DNA from 2 places in the Paenibacillus sp. FSL R5-0636 genome. Region 2 is predicted to be linked to the other one. Evidence: riboswitches for the same ligand, from Rfam matches in the RefSeq annotation. Region 2 holds a riboswitch; the other holds the start of a gene.
The links. Region 2 has a riboswitch for preQ1 ahead of MKX34_RS06095 (queuosine precursor transporter). Riboswitches for the same ligand answer to the same signal wherever they lie in the genome.
Positions count from the first base shown of each region.

Region 1 (12,218 bases), 2.4 Mb from region 2:
TGGTATTCCGACAGGGCTGCTCGCTGGGGGTTCATTATTGGTGGATTACATTCTTACCGTAGCGGTTAGTGCCTCGGCAGGGACGGATGCGATCACATCGGCTTTTCCAAGTCTTCATAATCATACTGTTCTCATCGCTGTATCTGTTATCGTTCTATTAACAATCATTAATCTTCGCGGAGTGACTGAATCGGCTTCGTTCATCGCAATTCCAGTGTATTTGTTTGTGGTTTCGATTGTTGTTCTGATTATCTCCGGTATCGTTAAATATGCAATGGGTGGCGCGCATGCGAATGTTCCTGAAATAGGCAGCGCCGTATCTAATGTAAGTTTGTTTCTACTATTAAAAGCGTTTAGCTCTGGTTGTTCAGCCCTAACGGGGGTTGAGGCCGTATCTAATGCGATCCCAAACTTTAAAGCACCGGCTGAGAAAAATGCAGCCAAGACGCTAATGATCATGGGACTTATCCTTGGCTTTATGTTTACCGGAATCACTGTGCTGGCGTATTGGTATGGTATTGTGCCAGATGAAAAGGCTACGGTTGTCTCTCAGATCGCTGAATCGACCTTTGGCCGTGGCGGATTGTACTTTTTCATTCAAGGGATTACAGCAGTGATTTTGTTCTTGGCAGCTAATACAGCATATTCAGCGTTTCCGCTGCTTGCCTTTATGTTTGCAAAAGATAAATATCTGCCACACGCATTTATGGTCCGTGGTGACCGCCTGGGCTTCTCAAACGGGATTATTTTTCTAGGAGTTATGTCTATCATACTTGTGGCTGCATTCCATGGGAATACGGAAGGTTTGATTCCACTTTATGCGGTAGGCGTGTTCATTCCTTTTACCTTATCCCAACTGGGGATGATGGTGCATTGGATCAAAACAAGACCTGCTGGATGGGTGAAAAGATTTGTTGTAAATACCATCGGTATGCTGACTACATTGACGATTACGCTTATATTTATCATTACTAAATTCTCGAGCGTATGGATGGCATTCATTTTCTTACCTGCTGTAATGTTCGTGTTCCACCGTATTCATAAGCACTATTTGAACACTGCGGATCAACTGCGTATATGTCCGGCTACTGATAAACCTATAATTAAAGGAAGTACTGTAGTTGTTCCTGTTGCAGGGGTTACACGTGCCGTATTACATTCCATCAGCTATGCGAAGTCTCTAACAGATAATGTTGTTGCTGTGTATGTAGGCTTTGATGAAGAAGACATTCATAAGATGGAGCAACGGTGGGAGGAATGGAATCCAGGCGTACGCCTGATTGTACTTCGTTCCAGATATCGTAGTATCATTCGTCCGTTAGTGAAGTTTATCGATACGGTTGAGTGGAAGACAGCTGCGACGGATCACATCACGATTCTGATTCCACAGTTTATTACCAAACATTGGTGGCAAGCCGTGCTTCATAATCAGACCAGCTTTTTAATCCGCTCGTATCTAATGAATCAAAAGGACGTTGTAGTAGCGACTGTCCCTTATCATTTAAATAAATAAGTAGAAGATTAAAGATGAGGTTATATCCGGAATGTTCGGAATATAACCTCTTTTGTATTTTATATGAAGGAAATTGTTGCAAATCCACAGAATTTGAAATTTATATGTTGACACAGAGAATGAGAATCAATATCATTTAAAGGTGAAGCAGAGGTAAAGATCACCTTTGAATATCAAAGCAGTTACATATAGGAGGGTTTTTAATGTTTTGGCTTAACAGAAAAAGATCAGGAAGCATGAAAGTGACAATGAGCGGACTAATAGTGATGACGCTATTACTTTCCGCTTGTGGTAATAATAATGCTGAAAGTTCATCAAATGCAGGAACAGCGCCTACAACAGCTCCTACAGCAGAATCTACAGAGGCACCTGCTGCTCCTAAGACATTAACAGATTCAATGGGCCATGAAGTAACGATTCCGGCTAATCCACAGCGCGTCCTGGGTTCATATTTGGAAGACTCATTGGTAACTCTGGGTGTGACTCCAGTAGCTCAATGGTCAGTTACAAATGGCGTTCAGGATTATCTGGCCACTGAATTGAAGGATGTTCCTACAATTAGTTACGATCTTCCGTTAGAGGCTGTAACCAGCTTTGCTCCGGATCTTATTATCATCCCATCGGAGTCTTCTGTTCAGAACGGGATTTACGATCAGTTGAATAAGATTGCACCCACTTATGTAATTGGGGATGAACTAAATCAAGATTGGCGCAAATCTTTGCTCAAGATTGGTGAGATTTTGAACAAAACCCCTGAAGCAGAAAAAGCCATTAAAGATTATGATGTTAAAGCAGCGGCTGCGAAAGAACAGCTTGCAGGAGCTATTGGACAAGAGTCCGCGGCTATTCTATGGTTGGTGCAAAAAAACTTCTATATTGTAGACGAAACCCGCAGCAGTGGTGCTGTATTATATACAGACCTTGGCGTAAAGCTTCCTAACTTAGTAACAGAGATCCCAGTAGGAACAAGAGCAACTTGGAATCCGATCTCGCTAGAGAAGCTTTCTGAGCTGACTGCAGATCATATTTTCCTTGTAAATAGTGATAAGACTGAGGGTTCGGAGATCTTAGATAGTGCAATTTGGAAGGGCATCCCAGCTGTGAAAGCTGGAAATGTGCATGAAATGAGCTCAACAAGCAGCTGGCTTTACAGTGGTGCGAACGCTGGCAGCAAAATCATTGACGATGTGCTAAAAAGTCTTGTGAAATAAAAGTCGTAATTCACCATGAATGAGACTGATCATTTCGGTGGGGAAGGGCGTGCAGATCAAGTATCTCGGGATACAAAGATCTGCACCATTTTTTTATAAACCAATCCCATAGTACGGAAAAATCGTTCCTGCAATTGTACAACATAAATATTTTTGCGATAATGAGAATGATTGTTGTTATCATATAAACCATTGTAACTATTGAATAAGGAGACAACCCATGGTTTCACCCTCAGATTTCGCAAATCGTATTAAAAATGAACCCAAAAAAGCTTTACATACCCGACCGGCAGCTGCCATTGGTATTCTTATTTTTGGACTTGCTGCTATTGCCTTCGGATTGGCACTTTCGGTTTCAGTGGGTGCGGCAGATATCAAGTTAGCTACAGTATGGGAAGCTATATTTCATTTCAATCCAGATTTACAAAAACATCAGGTGATCAGAGAACTGCGATTTCCACGTGCTATTGCTGGCGCCTTAGTCGGTGCTTGCTTCGCAGTAGCAGGGGCTATCATGCAGGGGATGACAAGAAACCCGCTTGCGGATTCAGGGCTGTTAGGCTTGAATGCAGGAGCAGGAGTAGCGCTGGCAATAGTATTTGCTTTTGCACCCTCACTCTCATTCACTTCACTAATGTTGTATTGCTTTATCGGTGCCGCTGTGGCCTCTTTTATCGTATTCGGAATCGGTTCGCTTTCTTTTAATGGCCTGACCCCCTTGCGATTGACACTAGCAGGTTCGGCAGTTAGTGCTTTATTGGTTGCTATTAGTCAGGGAGTAGCTATTCTTTTCAACTTATCTCAGGATATAGCCTTCTGGTTAGCCGGTGGGATGGGGGGAGCTAGCTGGACTCAGATCAAGATTATATTCCCTTGGGTGGCCGTGGCCTTAATTGCAGCGATGATGTTATCACGATCCGTTACATTGCTCAGCTTAGGAAGAGAAGTTGCGGTTGGTCTGGGGCAGCGGACAAGGTTAGTTCAGTTGGCATGTATGATTGTTGTGGTTATCTTAGCTGGAAGTGCGGTTTCAACGGTTGGCCCGATTGCTTTTATAGGACTAATTATTCCACATGTTACACGTTATTTCGTTGGAGTGGACTACCGCTGGATTATACCTTGCTCGGCTGTTCTGGGGAGCTTATTGATTATCTTTGCAGATATTGCCGCAAGAATGATAAATGCACCGTATGAGACACCGCTAGGAGCCTTAATTGCCATCATCGGCGTACCTTTCTTTATTTATTTAGCGAGTAAGCGGAAGGGGGAGCTGTAATGCCCAAAATAACCCTTACTCCAGATGAAAAAGAACGCCGTACACGCGCCCTAACGGTGTTATCGCTCCTTGCTATACTGATCGTCGTGGTGTTTATAGTCAGTATGAATACAGGGTTTATGCGTCTATCCCCACTGGAGGTATTACATACACTGCTGGGTGATGGAACACATCAGCAAAAGCTTATTTTATTTGATTTCAGATTACCCCGCATCGTAATTTCATTGTTAGTTGGAGCGGGCTTTGCAGTATCAGGCTGTATTCTACAAAGTCTCGCACGTAATGCACTCGCCGAACCGGCTACGCTGGGCATAAGTGCTGGTGCAGGTTTTGCTGTAATCATTTTTATCTCGTTCTTTCCGGCTACAACAGCAGCTCCGGTATTTGTCTTGCCTCTCCTAGCGCTTGGTGGGGCTGGCCTGACCGCAGCTTTAATCTATATTCTTGCCTACCGGAAGGCAGATGGTCTGTCTCCTACAAGGCTGATCCTTATCGGGATTGCGGTCGCTGCAGGAATCAATGCTTGCCAGCTTGTATTGGCACTTACGCTTGATCCTAATAATTATCAATTTGTAGCTACTTGGATCGCCGGGAAAATATGGGGTGGGGATTGGAGATTCGTCCTTGCTTTGCTGCCTTGGATCGCGATTCTGTTACCGTTCGCCTTCTATAAAGCCCGGGTTCTAAATGTATTGAATCTAGGGGACCATACTTCATTAGGTCTAGGAATGCGTGTGGAGAAGGAACGTATTCTCCTTCTGGTAACAGCCGTAGCGCTTGCCGGCTCCTGCGTCGCAGTAAGCGGAGGTATTGGCTTCGTCGGCCTGATAGCACCACACCTGGCTCGCAGGCTCGTGGGACCCCGTCATCAGGTGTTATTGCCTGCTAGTGCTTTGACAGGGGCGCTTCTTATGATTACCGCTGATACCATCGGCAGATGGGTGTTGCAACCTGCGGAAGTTCCGACTGGCATTGTGGTTGCGATTATTGGCGCACCTTACTTTTTATATTTACTCGCCAAGTCTAAAGCGTAAATTAGTTCATACTTAGGAGCATAGCTCCATAAAACTTTTAAGGGAGTTGTAGATCATGTCAGAACGTTTGAATACAGAAGAATTAAGTATTGGGTATGCAGAGGCTACTATAGTTAAAGGATTGAACTTGTCTATCCCTACGGGAAAAATCACCGCACTAGTGGGCGCTAACGGCTCCGGTAAATCTACAATCCTCAAAACGATGGCCCGGATTATGAAGCCGAAGAGTGGCACCGTAATGCTGGACGGCAAATCGATCCATAACTTTTCAACTAAAGAGGTTGCTAGGCAGCTAGCGATTCTACCGCAGAACCCAACGGCTCCTGACGGTCTGACGGTATCTGAGCTGGTCAGCTACGGTCGTTTCCCTCATCAGAAGGGATTTGGCACGATGACCGCTGAGGATCGCAACATCATCTCCAACGCCATCTCTGTTACGGGCATGGAATCTTTTCATGATCGCCCTATTGACCGTCTCTCAGGTGGACAACGTCAACGCGCATGGATCGCTATGGCGTTAGCTCAAGAAACAGATATTTTATTCCTTGACGAGCCTACAACCTTCCTAGATATGGCGCATCAGCTCGAAGTTCTTCAGCTATTGCAAAAGCTGAATGAGGAAGAAGGTCGTACCATCATCATGGTCGTGCATGATTTGAATCATGCTACTCGTTATGCGCAGCATATGGTAGCGATTAAGTCCGGTACTGTGGTTAGCGAAGGCTCACCTACTGAGGTTATGACACCAGATGTATTGCGGGAAGTGTTTGGAATTGAAGCGGATATCGTTCCGGATCCACGTACGGGTGTGCCACTGTGTCTTCCTTACGAGCTTGCTGCCTATAAAGCTGTGTAATTATCATCTAAAATCATACAACGAACAGGCTCCCGTCATTGACAAGGGAGCCTGTTCGTTGTTACAGTTGTGGTTGCCTACAATTTCATAATAACTCTTTAAAATAGATCAAGGACCATCATTTATACATGGTTAAAGGAGCATGAAAACATGAATATTGACAAAATTCAAGATGACCTAGAGCAGCTAATGACTGCAGGAAAAGTGAAAAGTCATGAGAATTTAAAAGATCACGTGTACACTAAAATGGGCGGCAAAGCTGATATTTTGGCTGCACCAGCTACTTATGATGAAATTCAAAAGATCGTTACATATGCAGAACAAAATGGGATAACCCTTACGGTACTTGGGAATGGCTCCAATGTGATTATCCGTGATGGAGGTGTACGTGGGATCGTTCTGCAAACGGCAGGACTGACCGAAATGGGGATTCGCGACAATCTCTTATATGCGCAATGTGGTGCCAAAATAATTGATGTTTCCAGATATGCACTTGATAAGGAGCTTACGGGTCTTGAGTTCGCCTGTGGCATTCCAGGAACAGTTGGTGGAGCGCTCTATATGAACGCAGGTGCTTATGGCGGTGAGATCAAAGATGTCCTGCATAGTGCACTAGCTATAAATAAGAACGGGCAATTGGTAACTCTGCAAGGTGATGAGCTGCAATGGGGTTACAGAAAAAGCGTGTTCGCAAGCGGTGAGTACATTGTACTTGAGGCCAAATTTGCTATGACTTCCGGTGATGTTTTAACGATCAAGGCAAAAATGGATGAACTAACTTATTTACGTGAATCGAAGCAACCGCTTGAGTATCCATCCTGTGGGAGTGTATTTAAGCGGCCTCCAGGCCGTTTTGCAGGTCAGTTAATTCAAGAGAGCGGCTTACAGGGTACAAGAATCGGCGGTGCTGAGGTATCCAAGAAGCATGCGGGATTTATTGTGAATGCAGATAATGCAACAGCCAGTGATTACATCGGGCTAATCCACCATGTAAGAGCGACTGTGAAGGATAAATTCGGTGTAGAGCTGGAAACTGAAGTGGAGATCATTGGAGAAGAATAAATGATAAGCAAAAAGAGCCCGCAATCGCTGTGGGCTCTTTTTGCTTATCATAATCATGTTCGTTTAATCTACTGAAAGGGTGTAATTAGCTCTGTCCGTAGTTATTTCTGCCTTGCGGTCGGCTAAGTCTACGATTTGAAGACCTTCAACAGCTAAATCATAAGTGGATTGTGGCAGGGATACCAGTTCACCATCGGCGTTAAGTGTGCTGCCGAAACCTCTTAATATCAGTGCACTTCCAAGATATTCATCAATAACATCGTCTGCACTCCGGAAATCTACGGACTCTAAATTGAAATGAACTTTATCCAAATCACGAAGTTCTTTCTTTTCAATAGCGATTGTTTCATTCAAATGATTGTTAAGCCAATCCATAAGCTGCTGTATACTTTGTTCCATAAAATGCTCCCACCCTTAGCTCGAAGATTATTATGAATAAGTTACCCTTTTCTTAGGATTTGAATCCTTTTTTTTGCCGCATCTTAATTAACCATATGAATAATTCATGTCATTAAAAAGAAATCCACAATCAAATTGGCATTGGTTTTGAGCTTCCTAATCTCTACATACGCAGGTCTATCCACGTTAATCTGGAGTGATTTGCTGATCTGTATAAGGTAACAGTAAAGAGTAGAACTTGTCAGGAGCGGGCTACCCATGGTATAGTTCAAGACGCAATATGCTTTATGCTTTAAGAAGAAGTCTGCACTAAAGTTGTGCAGGAGAGGTTCGCGAACTCCCTCTATAAAAAACTAAGAATATATTAAACAGTACAAGCGGTTGCTGTCCTTTATCCGGACGTTGCTTCCGTTTCTTCTTAGTGGAGCCAAGTTTTCGAAATCTCGTTCTTCTTTCCATTACCGGCCAAGGCCGAAGGAAAAGAGAGGGGTTTTTTGTCGTGTCAGAAGGAAGATTGAAAGAGGAAATGCAAGAAGTTACTTTGCTTGGTAATCAGGGAACACAGTACAAGTTTGGTTATGATCCAGACATTCTGGAGGTGTTTGATAACAAACATCCCGGACGTGATTATTTTGTTAAATTCAACTGCCCTGAGTTCACTAGCTTGTGTCCTGTAACGGGTCAGCCGGATTTTGCCACGCTGTATATTTCGTATATTCCTGAACAAAAAATGGTGGAATCCAAATCATTAAAGCTGTATCTGTTTAGCTTCCGCAACCATGGTGACTTTCATGAGGACTGTGTCAACATTATTATGAATGAACTGATCTCACTGATGGATCCGCGTTACATTGAGGTATGGGGCAAGTTCACTCCGCGCGGAGGCATTTCAATTGATCCTTATTGCAACTATGGAAGACCGGGTACGAAGTATGAGGCGATGGCGGAACACCGCTTAATCAATCACGACCTCTATCCAGAAAAAGTGGACAACCGCTAAATTCCAACTTGTGATAAGGAGAGATTCATATGAACAAAAAAGCACTCGTCGTATTCAGCGGCGGACAAGATAGCACCACTTGCCTGGTTTGGGCATTGCAGCAGTATGAGGAAGTGCAGGTAGTTACCTTCAACTATAATCAACGTCATGCGGCTGAAATCGAAGTTGCAACAGAGATAGCAGCTAAGTTTAATGTAAAACAGCATATTCTTGATCTGGGGCTGCTTAATCAGCTGGCACCCAATGCACTTACCCGTCAGGATATAGATATCGTGGCTGGGGAAGGGGATGAGCTTCCAAGTACTTTCGTCGATGGACGGAATTTGTTGTTTTTATCTTTTGCCGCTATATTAGCTAAACAACTGGGGTACTCCCATATCGTCACTGGGGTTTGCCAAACGGACTTTAGCGGTTATCCGGACTGCCGTGATGTTTTTGTGAAATCATTGAATGTTACGCTGAACTTATCTATGGACTATGAGTTTGCGATCCACACTCCCCTAATGTGGCTGGATAAAAAAGAAACGTGGAAAATGGCCGATCAACTGGGGTATTTTGATTATGTTCGCGAACACACACTGACCTGTTACAACGGTATTATTGGCAGTGGCTGCGGTACTTGTCCAGCCTGTCTATTGCGTCAGCGTGGTCTTGAGCAATATGAGGCAGAGAGAATGGAGGCCGGCTCTTAATGCTTAACGAGGTTTCAGTCTGCAAAATATTTACGTTCGATGCGGCACACCAGTTAGTGGGACACAAAGGGAAATGCAGCAATCTGCACGGACATACTTATAAGCTCGAAGTAGTGCTTAAGGGCAAACCTATGGCCGCGGAAGGCCACTCGGATGAAGGCTTCGTCATTGATTTTAGCGATATCAAAATGACAGTACAACAAAGCCTAGTAGATCGTTTAGATCACGCTTTTCTTGCTATGGGAAATGAACCTGTGTTAGAGACGTTAACGAATACGGGCTCCAAAGTAGCCTTATTGTCTTTCCGTACCACAGTGGAGAATATGTCTTCATATATTGCCTACAAGCTTAAGCAAGCAGGGTTGCCTTTATACTCGGTAAAGCTATGGGAGACTCCAACCTCTTGGGCAGAGGTGCTGGCTGAAGATGTTCCGGATGAAGGGCCATCCTACCGTTTGTATGGAGGCTGTGACTGTGAGTAAGATTCCTGTAATTGAAATATTCGGTCCTACTATTCAAGGCGAAGGTGCGGTAATTGGAGTGAAGACGATGTTTGTCCGCACCTATGGCTGCGATTATCGCTGCGGCTGGTGTGACTCCGCTTTTACTTGGGATGGTACGGCTAAGAATAAGGTTCGCATGATGGAAGCAGAAGAAATCATAAATGAATTATTGGCGTTAGCTGGCGATAATTTCGACTGTGTTACGATTTCAGGCGGTAATCCTGCCTTGATTGGTGAAGGAATGGGTACCTTCATCAGTCTGCTTCATGAGCGTGGAATAAAAGCAGCGATAGAAACTCAGGGGAGTAAATGGCAGGATTGGTTCAATGACGTGGATGTGCTGACAATCAGCCCTAAACCCCCAAGCTCAGGAATGACAACGAATTGGGAAATGTTAGATAACATCATGAGTAAGATGGAGAAACTGGGTCGTTCTACGCATAGCTTGAAGGTCGTAGTGTTTGATGATAATGATTTTGATTATGCGAAAAACGTTCACCAGCGATATCCGAATGTGCAGCTCTTTCTGCAGCCTGGTAATGATGATGTCACGGAAGAGGGCAACATTTCTGCTCGACTTCTGGGAAGGCTGGAGTGGTTGTTTAATAAAGTAATCGTGGATTCGGATATGAACAAGGTTCGTGTACTTCCACAGCTGCATGCATTGATCTGGCATAATAAGCGTGGCAAATAAAAGATTGATGAAATCGTCCGGGTATCTGCTTACAGATGCTCGGTTTTTATTTTTAACATTTGTAACTTCTAGTAGGTAGATAGTCTGTCCCAGTTTCTGGTATGATTTTGAAAAAAGCTCTTGGAGGTTATTCATTTGGAACAATCAACAGCATTATTAATTATCGATGTTCAAGAAGCCATGTTCTCCTATGAACTAAAGCTGTACGATGAAGAGGGTGTGATGGACAGGATTGTCTCCCTTCAGCAAAAAGCTCGATTAGCAGGTACTCCTATTGTGTATATTCAACATACCGAAGATGAGGAGTACACAAAAGGTACACCCACTTGGCAGATCAGTCACCGCATCACACCGCAGGAAGGCGAAGTTATCGTTGAGAAGCCTACTTGGGATGCTTTTCACCGAACGGAATTGCAAGATGAACTCCAAAAGCTCGGGATCACGAATCTGGTGATCTGTGGGATGCAAAGTGAATTCTGTCTGGATACGACAATAAGACGCGCATACAGCATGGGATATAAAAGTGTACTGGTTTCAGATGCTCATAGCACCTTTGATAATGGGGTTCTGAGTAGTAGGGAGATCGTTAAGCATCATAATGCGATAATTGGAGGTAGATTCGCCCAGTTACGAGCTGAAAGCGAGGTTCAGTTCTAGATGAATACACCCCAGGCTGCCATGAAGCCTATTCAGCGTTCTCGCCTTAGATTGTTTGCTGGCAAACGATATTTTATTTGGAAAAGATATTTGAAATGGTACACTGGACGAAGCAAAATAGCGAAGCAGCGTACGGATGAAACATTATCTTATGCAGCTATGACTCATGCTACCCCGTTATTAAGAAGTCTTCGGAATGTAGATATGCTGCTTCAATACAATAAAATTACTAACTTACGGCTGGCAATTGCGAAGCTGGATGGACTTGTTGTGCAGCCGGGGGAGACTTTTTCCTACTGGAGAAGTATTGGTAAGCCCACTAAACGAAAAGGGTATCTGGAGGGTATGGTGCTGCATTATGGTGGTTTTCATTCCGGGGTTGGAGGAGGCTTATGCCAGTTGTCTAATCTGATCTATTGGATGGCACTGCACACACCACTTACCGTTATGGAACGGCATCGTCACAGCTATGATGTATTTCCAGATGAACAACGTACACAACCTTTTGGAAGCGGGGCGACCTGTTCTTATAACTATTTGGATCTTCAATTGAAAAATAACACCGCTCAAACGTATCAACTAAAGCTCTGGCTGGACGATAGCCATTTACACGGGGAATGGAGATGCAATGAGCAGGCGCTTTATGATTATGAAGTATACGAAAGTGATCATAGGATTAGTCTAGAGCCTTGGGGCGGATATATACGCAGTAATAAGATCAGTCGAAAAGTATATACCCGATCTGGAGATCTAATTGGAGATGAAGCTGTAACTGATAATTACGCACTGATGATGTATTCTCCGCTTCTTCATGGATAAGAGGTTAGGGCTTAGGGATATAACATAGAAAGGCATGAAAATTATATCTCTAGACCATCTTCAAAGGAGCGGATTAACAGCATGAAAGCACTAACCTACCAAGGGAAGAAAAAAGTGGAAGTTAAAGAAGTAGCTGATCCGAAGCTTGAGAAAAAAGATGACATTCTTGTTCGGATTACCACTACGGCGATTTGTGGCTCGGATCTGCACATTTATAACGGAGAAATTCCAGGTATGCATGATGATTATGTTATTGGTCATGAGCCGATGGGGATTGTTGAGGAAGTGGGATCTGACGTAACTAGAGTCAAAAAAGGTGACCGAGTCATCATCCCCTTTAATGTCGCCTGTGGGCAGTGTTTTTTCTGCCAGCATGAGATGGAGAGCCAATGCGACAATGCTAATGACGCCAAGGACACAGGCGGTTATCTTGGTTATTCCGATACTTATGGCAGTTTTGCTGGCGGACAAGCTGAATTGCTGCGGGTACCTTATGGTAATT
Region 1 covers NZ_CP150232.1:3,759,505-3,771,722, reverse strand. The annotation lists gene MKX34_RS17035 (APC family permease) at 1-1,513, shown strand, start outside; gene MKX34_RS17030 (iron-hydroxamate ABC transporter substrate-binding protein) at 1,717-2,724, shown strand; gene MKX34_RS17025 (iron ABC transporter permease) at 2,945-4,000, shown strand; gene MKX34_RS17020 (iron ABC transporter permease) at 4,000-5,034, shown strand; gene MKX34_RS17015 (ABC transporter ATP-binding protein) at 5,090-5,890, shown strand; gene murB (UDP-N-acetylmuramate dehydrogenase) at 6,041-6,952, shown strand; gene MKX34_RS17005 (hypothetical protein) at 7,016-7,351, opposite strand; PreQ1 riboswitch class I at 7,671-7,714, shown strand; gene queF (preQ(1) synthase) at 7,878-8,351, shown strand; gene queC (7-cyano-7-deazaguanine synthase QueC) at 8,381-9,043, shown strand; gene MKX34_RS16990 (6-carboxytetrahydropterin synthase) at 9,043-9,525, shown strand; gene queE (7-carboxy-7-deazaguanine synthase QueE) at 9,518-10,240, shown strand; gene MKX34_RS16980 (cysteine hydrolase family protein) at 10,376-10,897, shown strand; gene MKX34_RS16975 (VanW family protein) at 10,898-11,716, shown strand; gene MKX34_RS16970 (zinc-dependent alcohol dehydrogenase) at 11,798-12,218, shown strand, end outside.
Region 1: linked by a shared signal. The riboswitch ahead of queF (preQ(1) synthase) and the one ahead of MKX34_RS06095 (queuosine precursor transporter) in region 2 are both predicted to bind preQ1.

Region 2 (12,218 bases):
GATTCTGTGGGTAGGCCTCACTGGCGGGTTGCATCTTGATGGCTGGATGGACAGCGCAGATGGTCTGCTCAGCTATCGGCCACGGGAGCGTGCCCTGGAGATTATGAAGGACAGCCGTGTAGGTGCGATGGGCGTACTCGCCTGCGTGCTGCTCCTGCTGTTTAAAGCATCTTTGCTGGCAGCTCTAATCGAAGGCTTCGCCTACTACGAGCTGCCGCTGCTCTTGGTACCAGCGGTCTGGAGCCGCTGGTATATGGTACGGGCAATGGTGCGTTATCCCATTGCCCGTGGAGACGAGGGGCTGGCCGCGAACTTCGCCGGCCTAGCTTCCTCGCATGAGCGGCGCGCGCTGGCAGTCGCCGCGCTGCTCTCGCTGGCCGCCGCCGCTGCGCCACTGGCGCTCGGCGCTGGCTTAGCCGCGTGGCCGCTGCATCTGGCGGCAGCTCTGCTGCTGCCGGTCGCGGCCTTGGCCTGCGGCACCGCAGCTGCGCGGCGGATCAGCAGCCGGCTCGGCGGGCTCACCGGCGACGTGTACGGCGCGCTGAACGAGCTGCTGGAGGTTGTGCTGCTGCTAGTGTTATTGCTGCTTCAGCACAATTTAATGTAAGCTCCACGGATGTATCTTGAGTAGTTTGCTTTAGGTAGCTCTACGGATGAACCTTGAGTAGTTTGCTGAAGGTAGCACTACGGGTGAGCCTTGAGTAGTTTGCTGTCTACGGATGAACCTTGAGTAATTTACTGTAAGCAGCTCCACGGGTGAACCTTGAGTAGTTTGCTGTAGGTAGCTCTACGGGTGAACCTTGAGTAGTTTGCTGTAGGTAGCCCCACGGATGAACCTTGAGTACAATTTGTTATGAGTAACCTTTGCGTTTTTAGGAGATTGACAGGGAAGAGGGATGACATGTTATTTGCCATTCTGCTATTTATAATTGCTGGCCTTGCTGAGATCGGTGGCGGATATTTAGTGTGGTTATGGTTGAGAGAATCAAGGCCACTTTGGTACGGCTTAGTGGGGTCCTTGATTCTGATAGCGTATGGGATTATCCCTACGTTGCAGAAATTCCCTTCCTTCGGCAGAGTGTATGCGGCTTACGGCGGGGTGTTTATCGTGCTCGCGGTCTTATGGGGATGGCTTGTAGACAAGAAGACACCAGACGTATATGACTGGGTCGGAGCAGGTATTTGTGTGATCGGTGTATCGGTCATCCTCTGGGCACCGCGACACTAAGTTGAGTGATGTTTGCTTAGCCATAAAAGCTGAATGAAAGCTGAGTAACCTAGTTTTTACTGAGTGAGTAACTTGGCTTCGGACTCAGGGGACCTTATTTGCGAAAAAAGGGTTATTTTGGAGCGTTTTCGGACACCAGAGGCGCTATTTGAACAAAAAAGGCTGAGTCTGGGTTGATTATGAGGCCATAGCGTCTCTCGAGTCCGAAAAAGCCTCCAAATGGCAGTTTTTCGAGTAATAGCGGCATCTGAGTCCGCAAGCCAGCAGCAAATAGCGTGCTGAGGTCTAAGTGAGAGCTTCGCGCAAGCTAGTGCATGTAGCTGATTCTATTGCTGTAGGTAGCATCCACGGAGGAACTTTGAGTAACTTGCTGTAGGTAGCACCACGGATGAACTTTAAGTAATTCGCTGTGAGTAACTTGGCTCCGGACTCAGGAGACCTTATTTGCGAAAAAAGGGTTATTTTGGAGCGTTTTTGGACACCAGAGGCGCTATTTGAACAAAATAGGCTGAGTCTGGGTTGATTATGAGGCCATAGCGTCTCTCGAGTCCGAAAAAGCCTCCAAATGGCAGTTTTTCGAGTAATAGCGGCATCTGAGTCCGCAAGCCAGCAGCAAATGGCGTGATGAGTCTAAGCGAGAGCTTTGCGCAAGCCTAGCGCATGCAGCCGAGTCTAAGCGAGAGCTTCGCGCAAACTAGTACATGTAGCCGAGTCTAAGCGAGAGCTTCGCGCAAGCCTAGCGCATGCACCCTGAGTCTAAGCGAGAGCTCCGCGCAAGCCTAGCGTATGCCCCCAAGCCTAAGCGAGACCTCAGCAAGCGCTAGCGAGCCATAAACTAAAAACCCCCGTTCAACACTTTCGTGTGAACGGGGGTTTTTAGTTTACAAGCGTTAGATCTTAAATTGCTGCACAGCTTCTTGGAGTTTCTTGGCTTGCTCATACAGATGTTTAACGGTTTCTGCATGGCCTTCCAGTTCGACGCGCTGCCGCTCTGAGTTAGCAGCGAGTGTGTCCGCACTTTCTTGCGATCTTGATGTAATTTGTGCAGTTTCTTCGACGGAAGCACTGACTTCTTCTGTACTTGCCGAGATTTGCTGTGTAGCCGCAGATACGGATTGGATGCTGTGATTGATGCTTTGGATAAGAATCAGGAGGTGATTAAAGGCATCACCTGCTTCTGCTACTTTGCCGACTCCAGAGGCAACCTCAGAATTCACGTGGTTCATCTCGGTAACGGAGCGGCTCATATCTTCTTGAAGCCCAAGTAGGAAGTCACGGATCTGTTCGTTTGCGTTGCGTGATTGTTCAGACAGCTTGCGTACTTCTCCCGCAACAACAGCAAAACCGCGTCCATGCTCTCCTGCGCGTGCAGCTTCGATTGAAGCATTCAGCGACAGCATTTGGATCTGTTTCGTAATTTCAGTAATGCTGTGAACGACTTCTCCGATCATTACTGAACGCTCATTCATGATTTGTAACTGATCCAGCGACTGTAGGGAAGCACGTTCAACCTGGCGCATTTGCAGCACGGCACTTTGAGCAATTTCATTACCGCCACTTGCTTCAGCGGAAGCCTCACTGATTTGCTCCGTGACTTCATTCGCTGCTGAGGCAATACTTTGAATGCCTAAATTGATTTCTTCCATTGCTCTCGAGTTATCTGATGCACTGCTAGCGATAGTCGTACTACCTTTGCCGATTTCTACTACCGATGAGCTGGAGTGATCCGCCATATCGTTGAGAACCTCAACACGTTCTTTTAAAGAGTTGGAATCCGCAACGACAGTATTAGAGGTTACCAGTACATGTCCGATCATTTCTTTCAGGCGTTGGGTCATCGCTTGGAAGCTTACGGACAACTGTGCAACTTCGTCATTTCCTTTAACTGATAATTCTTCGGTGAAATCTCCCTCTGCGAGCCGGGCACTATAAGCTGCCAGTTTTGAGATTGGACGTGTTATACGCACACTCATAAACCATGCACCGGTTAGACCGATGATCAACGTCAGAAGTGTGATTCCGGCACTTGTCCATAGAATACTGTCTGTTTTTTCTTGAATGAAGCTTACGTCACTGCTTACACCGATAACCATCGTACTTCCGGGAATACCGATATAAGCTGTTTTATGTATACCATGTGCGTCGCTATATGTATCGCTTAGTCCAGTTTTTCCTTTAGAGGCTTGTTGCATTGCAGAGGATACGGTGACACTTTCTGCCCGTTGCAATTTTGCATCGTGATCTGCGGATAGAATCTCAGCTTCTTTCCCTTTCAGATTGACCAGAAAAATGGTTTCCACTCCATGTTGTTTCCTCTTTTCCTGAAAATAGAACTCGAGATTGGTGGCAGACTGATCGTTCTTATTTAGGGTTTGCTGGGCGTGCATTACGTTGAGATTCTTATATACGTCCTGAGCAGCGGCAGTAAGGATTTTGTTAATCTGTGGCATAACATAGCTGTTGAAGATATTGATGGAGATAAAGTAGAAGCTGGTGCTTAACAAAAGAGACGTGAGCAACAGAACAACAAATAATAAACGCGTGAATTTGCGACTGATCGAATGCTTGATACGAAACATATCGTTCTCTCCTTTTTTTATGGACGGTGAGGTCATTTCTTTTTTTGGTCTTCACTAGATACTCCATGCCAACTGCTGGAAATTGGCGACCCGAGATATATTCCATAGTTATGTCATATTTCTACTAAATGGATCGGGAATAAGGTGTTTGATACTATTCTATAGAATTAACCTCTGGATGAATAGTGAAAGTTTTGTCCTATAGAGCATTTTTTTCTGAAAAAAATGAATTATTGCTGACTATTTTAGATAATTGTCGAAAAAAAAGAACTGGAACTACCAATTTCATATAAAAATATTATTTTTATGGATTGTTAAGCGCTATTGTGATAGAGTATTAATGTTTTGTTCCAAAAATTTAATAATGTAAGCCGCGGTTCGTAACCATCCCGCGTAAACAAAACTAGGAGGAGTTTCAGTAATATGTTTAATTTGTTGTGGGGAGTTTTATTTGTTATTGTCAATTTTGCCTTTTTTCTACTCTGTTACCGCCTGTTCGGGAAAAGTGGAATGTATGCCTGGGTAGGTATTGCTACTGTAATTGCTAACATTCAGGTAGCTAAGACGATTGCTATGCCATTTGATATTGTGATGACACTCGGAAATACGATGTATGTCACTTTGTATATGACCAGCGATTTGCTTAATGAGAAGTATGGAAGAGCGGAAGCACGTAAAGCGGTCTGGTTTGGTTTCTTCACCTTGCTTATGACTACAGTCATTATGCAGATGGTACTAGTATTTAAGCCACAGGAGACCGATATCGCTCAGTCTTCTTTGGAGACGATTTTTGGGCTGATGCCTCGACTAGCTTTGGGTAGTCTTACTGCTTACTTCATTAGTCAGTTCCTAGATGTTCGGTTGTACTCTTGGATTCGTAAATATTACAGCACCTCAAGTCAGCTGTGGATTCGTTCCAACGGCAGTACGATGATTAGCTCCTTTGTGGATACACTTATCTTCTGCACCATTGCGTTTGCGGGCTTGTATGACTGGAATGTATGGCTTGAAATTTTGCTTACAACTTATCTAGCGAAGTTCTTACTAACCGCAGTAAGCACACCTATCTTATATATCGCCCGAACCTTTACTTTTGCTGAAGAGGGTACACCATCAACCGTTCAAAAGAAGGACTAAACAACAATACAGCCAGCGCGTACCGATCATAATCGATGCGTGCTGGCTATTTTTTAGTTGTAAGATGGACTTAATAGTTACATGAAAATGTGTACATAAAAATAATATAAAGCTAAAATAAGCTATCATAGCAATTCTAGCGGGTTAGTCTAACAGGAGCGCCTGCGATGGCGCTTAACACATATACTTTAGTCTGGGCTGGACTTGCGGGGCAGTCCGATTGAAGAAAATGTATATAATTGGTAGTCACAGAAATTACGAACAGGTGTGATCAAGGATGAATCTAGTAGTTCCTATACTGCGTCATGCAGCACAGCAGCCTGACAACATTGCCTTAACCCATGACCTAGCAAGTCATACCTATACAACATTAGTAGAAACGATGCGGAGAATCGCGAATGGCCTACAGCAAAAGGGTCTGAGGCATGACAAAATCGCGATTTTATCTACGAATTGTATTGAATTTGTTGAGGTTTTCTTGGGGGCGATTTATGCGGGCTGTGTTCCCATTCCCTTAGATCCCAAATGGAGTGCTAATGAACTGCAGGTTATTATAGAACAGTGCCAGCCGACAATGATTTTTGCCGAGCCGGAAGCCGCAAAGAATCTGGTCCTCAAGGATCAAGCGATCCCAACACTGACCTTCTCAAATGAACGAACAAGTTCCTATGATCAGTGGCTGGCTGCCCTGAAGCCGGAGGCTGAGTTGGATGAGACGAATGAATTATTATTTATTGGCTTTACTTCAGGCACAACCGGGTTGCCCAAAGGTTATATGCGTACCCATTTATCATGGTTAAAAAGCTTTGAGGTCTCGAATATTGCTTTTGAATTGGACGCTATGAAGGATGTTTTGGCACCAGGTCCATTTGTGCATTCCCTATCCTTATTCGCCGTAATGCAGAGTCTATATTGTGGAGCAACCTTTCATATCACACAAAAATTTAGTGCCACGAAGTTGTTAGAGCTGTGCCAGCAAATTCCGGGTGTGGTGCTGTTCGTCGTACCAACAATGATCGAATCCATGATGTTGCAGGCTGTACCTGGGCAGATACAGATTGATGCGATTATTAGCTCAGGTGCAAAGTGGTCGGAGTTGTCCAAGAAAAGGGGCATGGAAGTGTTTGGTGGAGCGCGCCTTTATGAATCCTACGGTTCTTCAGAAGCGAGTTATATTAGTTATTTGAATGTTCTGACCGAGCATAATCCGACCTCTATAGGCAAACCTTATCCCGGGGTGCAAATTTCCATTCGTGATGAACAGTTCCGGGAAGTCCCTACTGGGGAGATTGGGCAGCTATATGTGCGTAGTGATATGATATTTTTAGGCTACCATCAATTGCCGAATGAGACAGCAGCAGCTTTTAGAGAGGGATGGCTTATTTTAGAAGACTATGTTTATCAGGATGAAGCTGGTTATTTATATATGGCGGGACGTTTGAAGAATAAAATCATATCCGGAGGCCTGAACGTTTATCCAGAAGAAATAGAGAGGGTGCTGGAGTTTCTTCCGGAAATAGATGAAGTGATGGTGCTTGGCGTGCCTGACGATTACTGGGGAGAACAGCTGATAGCCCTCGTGAAGTGGAGCGGAGAACAGCACTTATCTGTCGACGAAATTAAGAATTATTGCCGCCAGTATTTAGCAAGCTACAAAGCGCCGAAGCAGCTGTTAACCCTGGATGAATTTATCTATACAAGCAGCGGCAAAATTGCCCGGCAAGCGATGAAAGACTATGTGAAAAGAGCGATGGTATGATAGAAGCAGTAATTGTCATGGCAAAACGTACACCGATTGGCAGAATGGGTGGCTTATTAAGTACACTTGAGCCGGAAGCATTACTGGCGCCGCTTATTCAGCATATTGTAGCCGAAACGAACTTGCCTAAAGAACTGATCGATGATGTCATTATTGGGAATGTTGTGGGCCCAGGAGGTAATATTGCCCGGGTAGCTGCGCTTGAAGCGGGGCTGCCTGTTTCGGTTCCGGGCGTCACCGTGGATCGTCAGTGCGGATCTGGGCTAGAGGCAATTAATATAGCAGCAAGACTGATTCAAAGCGGCGCTGGTGAGATTTATTTAGCGGGTGGTGTCGAAAGTACGAGCCGTGCTCCATGGAAAATGGCTAAACCACAGACCTTAATGGGGGTTCCGCAGCTATATACCCGTGCACATTTTACGCCTAGCTCTTACGGTGATCCGGATATGGGAATTGCTGCAGAGAATGTAGCTCGGAAATACGGGATTTCTCGAGAAGAGCAGGATCAATATGCCTTGAAAAGCCATCAAAAGGCGGTTCATGCTCAGCAAAGTGACCGGTTTCAGCAGGAGATAGTACCTCTTCAGGTAGAGGGGCAGTGGGTGAACACCGACGAATGTCCTCGGGCAAATACGAGTCTGGACAAGCTGCAAAAGCTGCCGCCAATTTTAGAAGAAAAGGGTACCGTCACTGCTGGAAATGCCTGTCCTATTAATGATGGCGCAGCGCTTCTATTGATGATGTCTCGTGAGAAATGCCAGCAGCTTAAGCTTACCCCTATTTTGCGGGTCGTGGATGCGCAAGCTGCGGGTGTAGATCCGAACTATTTAGGTATGGGGCCTGTACCAGCTGTGCAAAAGGTGTTAAAACGCCAAAAGCTTACCGTTGCCGATTTAGATATTGTAGAGTTTAACGAAGCTTTTGCTTCACAAGTATTGGCATCACTGAACGAGCTTCAAATTCCACAGGAAAAGGTCAATCTTGGCGGGGGGGCATTAGCAATAGGCCATCCATACGGAGCTTCCGGGGCTATTTTAATGACTCGCTTATGTGCTGAAATGCAAAATGCCCCTTACCAACGAGGGCTTGCTACTCTGGGAATCGGCGGTGGGATAGGTCTGGCAACACTCGTGGAGGTTATAGAATGAACAGTGTCCGACATCAGATCCATATGACTGCTGAATGGATTTCGGACTACGCACAGAGTATTGAAGCACCCTTGCAGACGATAAATGGAAAGCTGATCGCTCCTGCGACGATGCCTATTATTTTCTGGCAAGACTTCGATATTCCTTGGTTAATCATCGGTGAACCCTTGCTTCACGGCACTCAGAAATTTTCATATCGGGCGCCGATTACGGCGGGGATGATTTTGGATTGTGAATTAGCGTTAACGGGCGAGGTGCAAAAAGAAGGAAGACAGGGTAAACTGACTTTTTACACACATACGCTGGTTTGTAGGTGTGAGGGTGAGCTTATAGTCACCGCAGAAACAGTGTTAATTCGGGTAGGTGATGATCATGATAAAAAAGTGCATAACTGCTGAGGCTATCCGGCAATATGCAGCTGCTTCCCAAGATTTGGCGCCTATACATCTAGATGCAGAGGCCGCAGCTAAGGCTGGCTTGAAGCGACCCATCGCACATGGGATGTATCTTATGGGATTAGCCCAATCCTTGTACATTGCTGAGCACCCTACACAGTGGATCACTCAATATGATATGAAATTTCATAAGCCTATAGAGGTCGATAGTGTCGTGATTTTTGATTTTGCAGCTGACGACTGCTTTGTGAAAGTGATCCTTACAACAGAAGCTGGCGATGTTATTGCTGCGGGAGCTTTTGCAGTGAAAGAGGTGTAGTGATGAATAGAGTAGCCTTAATTACTGGAGCAACAAGAGGGATCGGACGTAGTATCGCCATGCAGCTTGGTAAGTCAGGTTATATAGTGGTTGTAAATGGTACGAAACAAGTCTTAATCGATGAGGTTGTGCGCGTGATCCGCCAGGCAGGCGGAGAGGCGCTAGGGTACGCTGCTAATGTAGCCGATCCAGTCGCAGTCACTGCCATGGTAGATGAGGTCATTGCCCGATACGGTCGTATCGAGGTGTTGATAGCTAACGCGGGAATTGTGCAGGATCAGAAATGTCAACGTATGACGGATGAACAGTGGAAGACTGTTCTGGATGTGCATTTAAATGGCACTTATTACTGCATTCAACGAGTATTACCACATATGCGTGAAACAGGTGGGGATATCCTGTTGATGACCTCTGCTGCTGGACTAGCAGGTTCCGTGGGTCAGGTGAATTACAGTGCAGCCAAGGCTGGAATACTGGGCATAATGTGGACGCTTGCAGCAGAGCTGAAACGTGACCAGATTAGGGTCAATGCGATTTCTCCAGCGGCATTAACGGATATGACCAGACCTATAATTGACCATTTGAAGGAAAAACATGCCAGTCGGAATGAACCTTTGCCTGACTTTTGGAGAATAGGTGACCCGGAGGCTATTGCTTCCTTCGTGACTGCATTATTGAATGAGTCCGACGCGGATTTAACCGGTGAAATCTTTGCTGTGAATGGATCAAAAGTGACAAAATGGGAGAAGCCTGCACCTGCATTTTCCGAGAACAGCATTGAGGCATTTTTTGCTGCTTGGCACCTTCAAAAGGGGAGTGAATAAATGCTTACCTTCGATCAAGTTTGTTTTTATTATAAAAAGGGACAACCTCTCCTGGAGGATATTAGCTTTACGATAGAAGCAGGGGAGTTTGTGGCGATAGTTGGCGCGAATGGTTCTGGCAAATCCACTATTGCAAAGCTCATGGACGGACTGCTGCTGCCACGAAAAGGGGCTGTACAATTTAAGAGCTTGGACACGGCAAAACCAACGGATCTTGCGGAGATCCATCAGCAAATCGGTTTTGTTTTTCAGAATCCAGAGGATCAGTTTATCACCACAACCGTTATGGATGAGGTGCTTTTTGGTTTGGAGAATATCCGTGTGCCGAGGGAGGAAATGCGCAGCCGATTGGATCATGCCTTGCAGGCCGTTCAAATGGAGGATTATCTGGAGGCTATGCCACATCAGCTATCTGGAGGTCAAAAGCAACGTGTCGCTATCGCAGCTATATTGGCGATGCGCCCGCAAGTCATTATTTTTGACGAGGCTACCTCAATGCTTGATCCTCAGGGAAGACAGCAGGTTCTTTCCATCATGCAAGAGCTGCATCGTCAAGGCCTGACCCTTATTCATATCACCCACCATATGGAGGAAGTGCTTGCAGCAGAACGCGTATTGCTCCTGCACCAAGGACGACTTGAGTTTGACGGCGATCCACTGACTTTTTTTGAAACCATGCCTGTTGCGGACTATCAATTACATCTGCCCTTCGCAGTGCGTGTACATACATTGCTCCATTCAGCAGCACCGCTAACAGCCGATTGGAAGGGGATAATTCGATCACAATGGTCTACCAATTAAAAAATCTAAGTGTGAACTATGCCGATCATGTGGCTTTGCACAATATAAACTGCACTATTCCTGAGGGCAAATGGATTTCTATTATCGGTCCAACAGGCGCAGGAAAGTCTACCTTTGTCAAAGTGCTGAAGGGCTTGATTCCCACCGTAAAAGGAGACTATTGGATTAATCAGCAGCCTGCCAGCAGAGATGCCAAAGGGCGCTTAAAGGTTGTCCCTGAGTTGGGTTTCGTTTTTCAATATCCTGAGCATCAGCTATTCGAAACAACGGTGTATAAGGAGCTTGCTTTTGCTCTGAATCAACAGGGCGCTTCACGTCAGCAAATTACAGAGGCGATTGAAACGATTTTGCCACAAGTGGGTTTGCCTGAGGGAATTCTCCCCTTAAATCCATTCCAGTTAAGCGGTGGTGAAAAGCGCCGTGTAGCTATTGCCTCTGTACTGATGACAAATCCGAAGCTGCTGATTTTGGATGAACCGACAGCGGGTCTCGATCCTGCTAGCCAAGTGTCTTTGCTGAAGCTACTAAAGGAATGGCAGCAACAAGACAATCACACGATCCTCTTCGTTTCGCATCAGATGGATGATGTTGCCGAATACTCGGATGAGGTCATTGTTTTTCATGAAGGTCAGTTAAAAGGGCATCATGATATCAGAACATTGTTTCTGGAAAAGGAAGAATTACTGCTGGAACTTGGACTATCCTTGCCTGAACCCGTACAGCTCTTGAAGCTAATGGAGGAATTATCTGACCAGAAGATTGAAGTTGCCAGCTGTAAAGAGCAGGATATCCTCGAAGCGATTTTGCCGATTTGGCATTCGAGGGGGCAAGGGCATGGCTGATTCCGTATTAGTCGGTCAATATGTGGAGACACATTCGATTTTTCATCGTTTAGATCCTCGTACAAAGCTTGTAAGTATCGTGATACTCATGCTTAGCTTTATGATGCTTGGAACGGGGATTAGTTATGTTGTTGCAACCTTTTTTGTACTGGGAATGTTGTTACTGTCGAAAGTTCCTGTGCATTTTTTTTGGCGAGGGCTGCGGCCGGTATTATTTATTTTATTGTTTACTTTTGTTTACAATGCCGTGTTCACCAAAGGGACGGTTCTCTGGTCATGGTTTTTTATCGAGGTGACTGAAGAGGGACTGCGAACAGGATTACGTTTTGTATGGCGTATTATATTGCTCATCTTGTTAGCCTCAGTTCTAACCTTAACTACTAAGCCGCTGGACTTAGCTTATGGTCTGGAAAAGCTGCTTGCCCCTCTATCCAAATTGGGGGTACCCGTAGAACAGTTCTCTTTAATGATAGTGATTGCGATCCGTTTTATCCCTACCCTCAAGGAGGAGCTTGATCGTATCCTTCTCGCACAAAAGGCTAGAGGTTATGATCTTACAGTATTGTCACTGCCTAAACGGATATACGCGTACATTCCGATCATTATTCCTCTGCTCTTCACAACGATTCAACGTGCTGAACAGCTGAGCTATGCAATTGATGCGCGTGCTTATGGTAATGGTAAAGGAAGGACTTCTTTTAAAAGACTGCAATTTCAGCAGATAGATTATCTGGCAGGGGGAGTTGCCCTTTTATTTGCCGTGATTCTGCTTTGCTTAAAGATAGGAAAGGTGTAGATGAAGATGAAATGGAACACCCGTATTACGGAGTTATTGTACATAGAATATCCTATTATTCAAGGAGGACTTGCTTATTTAGGTTATGCAGACCTCGCGGCTGCGGTTTCAAATAGCGGTGGACTGGGTCAGGTCACAGCAATGAGTCTTCCGGATGCTGAGGCCTTACGTGCAGAAATACGGCGGGTACGAACACTAACAGACAAGCCATTTGGTGTTAATTTTGCTATCGGCATGCATGGGATTGGTTATGAAGACCGGGTGCAGGTCGCCATCGACGAGCAGGTTCCCGTGGTGAGCCTCACTGGAGGGAATCCAGCCCCTATACTGGAAATGTTACTGCCCACCGATATTAAAACGCTCGTGCTCGTCTCCTCACGCAGACAAGCC
Region 2 covers NZ_CP150232.1:1,388,301-1,400,518, forward strand. The annotation lists gene cobS (adenosylcobinamide-GDP ribazoletransferase) at 1-607, shown strand, start outside; gene MKX34_RS06085 (YnfA family protein) at 902-1,228, shown strand; gene MKX34_RS06090 (methyl-accepting chemotaxis protein) at 2,119-3,807, opposite strand; PreQ1 riboswitch class I at 4,175-4,220, shown strand; gene MKX34_RS06095 (queuosine precursor transporter) at 4,231-4,944, shown strand; gene MKX34_RS06100 (AMP-binding protein) at 5,222-6,703, shown strand; gene MKX34_RS06105 (thiolase family protein) at 6,700-7,851, shown strand; gene MKX34_RS06110 (MaoC family dehydratase N-terminal domain-containing protein) at 7,848-8,249, shown strand; gene MKX34_RS06115 (MaoC family dehydratase) at 8,224-8,565, shown strand; gene MKX34_RS06120 (SDR family NAD(P)-dependent oxidoreductase) at 8,568-9,389, shown strand; gene MKX34_RS06125 (energy-coupling factor transporter ATPase) at 9,390-10,190, shown strand; gene MKX34_RS06130 (ATP-binding cassette domain-containing protein) at 10,175-11,032, shown strand; gene MKX34_RS06135 (energy-coupling factor transporter transmembrane component T) at 11,025-11,828, shown strand; gene MKX34_RS06140 (nitronate monooxygenase family protein) at 11,835-12,218, shown strand, end outside.